2 regions of the Nocardioides sp. LML1-1-1.1 genome follow, and region 1 is predicted to be linked to the other one. Evidence: riboswitches for the same ligand, from Rfam matches in the RefSeq annotation. Region 1 holds a riboswitch; the other holds the start of a gene.
What was found. A riboswitch is a leader RNA that binds a small molecule or an ion and turns the genes downstream of it on or off. The one in region 1 is predicted to bind thiamine pyrophosphate.

Region 1 (2,191 bases):
GCTGGGCATCGATCACGTCCTCCTCGACGCGAACGACCGTCCGGGCGGCGCCTGGCAGCACCGCTGGGACTCCTTGACGATGAACGACGTGCACGGGGTGGCCGACCTCCCGGACGCGCCGGCGCCGGGCGGGTCGGGTGACCGGGCGAACGTGGTGCTCGCGGACTGGTTCGCGCGCTACGAGCGCGAGCACGCCCTGCCGGTGGTCCGGCCGGTGCGCGTGGACCGGGTGACCTCCGCCGGCGAGCTGCTGGTGGTGCACGCCGGTGCGCGGGAGTGGACGACGCGGACGCTGGTCAACGCGACCGGCACCTGGACCCGGCCGTTCGTGCCGTCGTACCCGGGGGCGGGGGAGTTCCGCGGCGAGCAGCTGCACACGGCGGACTACCCCGGTGCGGCGCACTTCGACGGCAAGCGGGTCCTCGTCGTGGGTGGCGGCGCCTCGGCGGTGCAGTTCCTCGGCGAGCTCGCTCCGCGCACCGACGTGCTGTGGGTGACCCGGCGCCCGCCGGTGTGGCGCGAGCACTTCGACGAGAGCGTCGGGCGGCACGCGATCGAGCTGGTCCAGGAGCGGGTCCGTGCCGGGCTGCCGCCGGCGAGCGTCGTCAGCGTGACCGGGCTGGGGCTGCGCCCGCAGGAGCAGGAGGCCGCGCGGCTGGGGACCTACGAACGGCGGCGGCCGATGTTCGAGCGGATCGAGCCGGACGGCGTGCGCTGGGCCGACGGCACGTTCGAGCCGGTCGAGGTGATCCTCTGGGCCACCGGGTTCCGGCCCGCGGTCGGCCACCTGGCGCCCCTCCACCTGCGCAGCGAGCACGGCGGGATCGCCCTGCTGCAGAGCGGCTCCGACGTGCAGACCGCGACCACGGCCGAGCGCGACCCGCGGGTCCAGCTGGTCGGCCACGGACCCTCGGCGAGCACCATCGGCGGCAACCGGGCCGGCCGTGCCGCGGCGCTGGCCGTGCGCCGCTACCTGGCCGCTGGAGACCGTGCGCTAGCGTGAGGGACGACCACCCACGGGAGTCCGCGGCAGCGGGCTGAGAGGGAGCTGGAGCCGCTCCGACCGTCACACCTGATCCGGATCATGCCGGCGAAGGAACGGACTGAGATGACTGCTCGGCTTTTCTGCTTGGTGTCCGAACGGGACGACCTCACCCTGCTGCCCGCCCTGGCCGGCGCCGGGGTCGACGGCTTCCAGGTCCGCGCCAAGGACCTGACCACCCGCGACCTCGTCGCGCTGACGGCGGCGGTGCTGGCCGCCGTCCGCCCGCACGGCGCCCGCGTGCTCGTCGACGACCGGCTCGACGTGGCCCTGGCGGCCGGCGCCGACGGCGTCCACCTCGGCGCCGACGACCTCGCCGTCGCCGACGCCCGGCGGCTCGCGCCGGGGCTGGTGGTCGGTGCCACCTGCCGTGACCGCGCGGCGGTCGAGGCCGCGGCGGAGGCGGGCGCGGACTACGCCGGTTTCGGGCCGCTCCTCCCGACCGTGTCCAAGCCGGGCCTGCCCGCGCCGCTCGGCATCGCGGCGGTCCGGGAGGCGGTCGGTGTGCTGCCGCTGGTGGCCATCGGCGGCCTCGACGCCGCGACGGCCGCCGAGGCCCGCGCCGCGGGGGCCCACGGCGTGGCCGTCATCGGTGCGATCTGGCGACAACCCGATCCCGTGGCAGCAGCGAAGGAGCTCGTGACGGCGGTCGGCTGATGCGCGTGGAGGTGCTCGGGGCGGGCATCGTCGGGCTGACGGTCGCCGAGGAGCTGGCCCGCCGCGGGCACGCCGTGACGGTGGTCGACCCGCGCCCGGCCCGCGGGGCGTCGTACGCCGCCGCGGGGATGCTGAGCCCCGCCGCCGAGGTCTGGTACGGCGAGGAGGACCTGCTCCGGCTCGGGCTCGCCTCGCTGGACCTGTGGCCGGACCTGGCCGCGCGGCTCGGGGTGGCGCTGCGGAGCGAGGGCACCCTGCTGGTGGGTCACGACGCCGGCGACCTCCAGCAGGTGGAGCGGCAGGCCGCCCTGCTGGCCCGGCACGGCCGGGACGTGGTGGCGCTCGACCGCGCGGCCGTGCGGCAGGCCGAACCGGCGCTGGGCCGGGTGGCCGGGGGCGCGCTGCTGCCGGGCGAGGCCAGCGTGGACCCGCGGGCGGTGTGCGCGGCCCTGCTGGAGCGGGTGCCGGTGGGGGAGGCGGCGAGCGGCGCCG
Region 2 (2,191 bases), on a different contig from region 1:
AGGACGTACGCCGCCGGCAGGCCCAGCGCGACCGCGAGCGTGGTGGCCAGCGTGCTCGTCCAGAGCGTGAACCACAGCACCCGCCCGGTGCGCGGGCGCGCCAGCACGTCGAGCACCGCGCCCGGGGCGAACCGGCCCTCCGGCCACAGCCCACGGTGCAGCATCGCGCCCACGGGGAGCACGAAGAAGACCGCCACCACCGCGACCGGGACGACGGCCAGCGCGACGTACGCCGCCCGTCGGGCCGTCCGGTCGAGGCTCATCGCGAGGTGAGGTCGGTCCACTCCTCCAGCCACGCCTTCCGCTTCTCGGCGATCTCGGCCGGGTCGACCTGCTCGGTCTTCTCCGGCCGCTTCGCGAACTCCGCCCACTCGGCCGGCAGCGTCGTGTCCTCGGCGACCGGGAAGACGTACATCGAGCCGGGCAGCGCCGCCTGCACCTCCGGCGAGAGCAGCCAGTCGATCACCGCGTGCGCGCCGTCGGTGTTGGTGGACCCGCTCTTCAGCACTCCGGCGTACTCCACCTGCCGGAAGCAGCCGTCGAGCAGCGCCCGGGTCGACGTCTTCCTGCCCGCCTTGTCGAGGGTGAAGGCCGGCGAGGAGTCGTAGGACACCACGATCGGACGGTCACCGCCGGAGAAGGTGAAGTCCTCGAAGTAGGCCTCGGTCCAGCCCTTCACGACCTTGGTGCCGTTGGCGACCAGGCGCTTCCAGTAGCCGGTCCAGTCCTCGCCGTAGCGGCCGATGGTGGCGAGCAGGAAGGCCAGGCCGGGCGAGCTGGTGCTGGCGGCGGGGACGACGAACAGGTCCCGGTAGGCCGGCTTCGTCAGGTCGTCCAGGGTCTGGGGCTCCGGGACGCCCTGGTCGCGGAACCAGGCGCTGTCGACGTTGACGCAGACCGCTCCGGTGTCGACCGGGGTCAGCGCGTCGTCGCCGTCGCCGGGGAGCTCGTACTGCTCCGCACCGGCGGGCAACGCCGGCGCGTAGCCGCTGAAGACACCCTCCTCGATCGCCCGGGTGGCGAAGGCGTTGTCGATGCCGAAGACCACGTCACCGACCGGCTTGTCCTTGGTGAGCACGAGCTGGTTGGTCAGCGTGCCGGCGTCGGCCAGCTTGCTGATCTTCAGGTCGTAGCCGGTGTCCTTCTCGAACGTCGCGACCAGGTCCTTCGGGAGGTCGAAGGACTCGTGGGTGACCAGGGTGACCTGGGTCTGCTTCACCCCCTGGGCGCCGTCGTCCTCCTGGCCGACGAGCGAGCAGCCGCCCGCCAGGAGGGCGAGCGCGGTGAGGCCGGTGAGCGCGCGGATGCGCATCGGGTGACTCCCTTCGCCGGTGCTAACCGGATCAGGTTCGGAGGGTCTGCGCGGTGCGCACTCTCAGCCCTGGTGGGCTCCCCTGTCTGACCCGCTCAGTCTACGGCGGTGAAGACGAGACCGTCGGGGTGGTCCTCGCTGGTGGCCTGGCCGCGCGCGACGAGCAGCTCCAGGTGCGCCATCGTCTCCATCGCGGCCATCCCCTGGCTGAACACGTCGAGGTCGCCGAAGGCGCGCTCGTGGCGGGTCCAGCCGAGGTCCTTGGCGACGACCAGCGAGGTCACCGCGCCGCGGGCGCGCAACGAGTCGGCGCACTGGTCGAGGCGGGACTCGTGGTGGGCGAGCAGCTCGTCCACCCGCTTGTACGTCGAGGGGGCCACCGGACCGTGCGCCGGGAGGATCCGCAGGTCCGGCAGCTGCCGGACCCGGGCCAGGGACGCCATGAACTGGCCGAGCGGCTGGTCGGTCTGCGGCACGGTGAAGCCGATGGACGGGGTGATCGTGGGCAGCACGTGGTCGCCGGAGAAGAGCACCCCCTCGACCTGGTCGGCGTAGACGTAGTGGCCGGGCGTGTGGCCCGGGGTGTGCACGGCGTCGAGGGTGCGGCGGCCGACCTCGAAGGAGCGGTCGCCCTCCAGCCAGACGTCGGGGAAGGCCCAGTCGACGGCCTCGGGGAGGTCCGGCGGGCCGGCCGCCCACAGCTCGGCGATCTCGGCGGCGCCGGCGGTGCGCAACGGCGCCAGGAAGGGACCCTCGTCGAGCTCGCCGGCGGCGGCGCGGTGGAGCAGCTCGAGGGCGGGCTTCTCCTCGATGCCGAGGGCCACCTCCGCGTCGTACTCGTGACCGAGGACGGTGGCCAGCGTGTAGTGGTCGCGGTGC

Region 2: linked by a shared signal. The riboswitch ahead of MRBLML1_RS19490 (thiamine ABC transporter substrate-binding protein) and the one ahead of thiE (thiamine phosphate synthase) in region 1 are both predicted to bind thiamine pyrophosphate.

Annotation. Positions count from the first base shown of each region.
Region 1 is NZ_JBEGHK010000001.1:156,292-158,482, reverse strand. Features, by position in the region: gene MRBLML1_RS00730 (FAD-dependent oxidoreductase) at 1-1,003, shown strand, start outside; TPP riboswitch at 1,007-1,116, shown strand; gene thiE (thiamine phosphate synthase) at 1,109-1,699, shown strand; gene MRBLML1_RS00720 (FAD-dependent oxidoreductase) at 1,705-2,191, shown strand, end outside.
Region 2 is NZ_JBEGHK010000006.1:68,737-70,927, reverse strand. Features, by position in the region: gene MRBLML1_RS19495 (ABC transporter permease) at 1-284, opposite strand, end outside; gene MRBLML1_RS19490 (thiamine ABC transporter substrate-binding protein) at 260-1,312, opposite strand; TPP riboswitch at 1,304-1,406, opposite strand; gene MRBLML1_RS19485 (MBL fold metallo-hydrolase) at 1,408-2,191, opposite strand, start outside.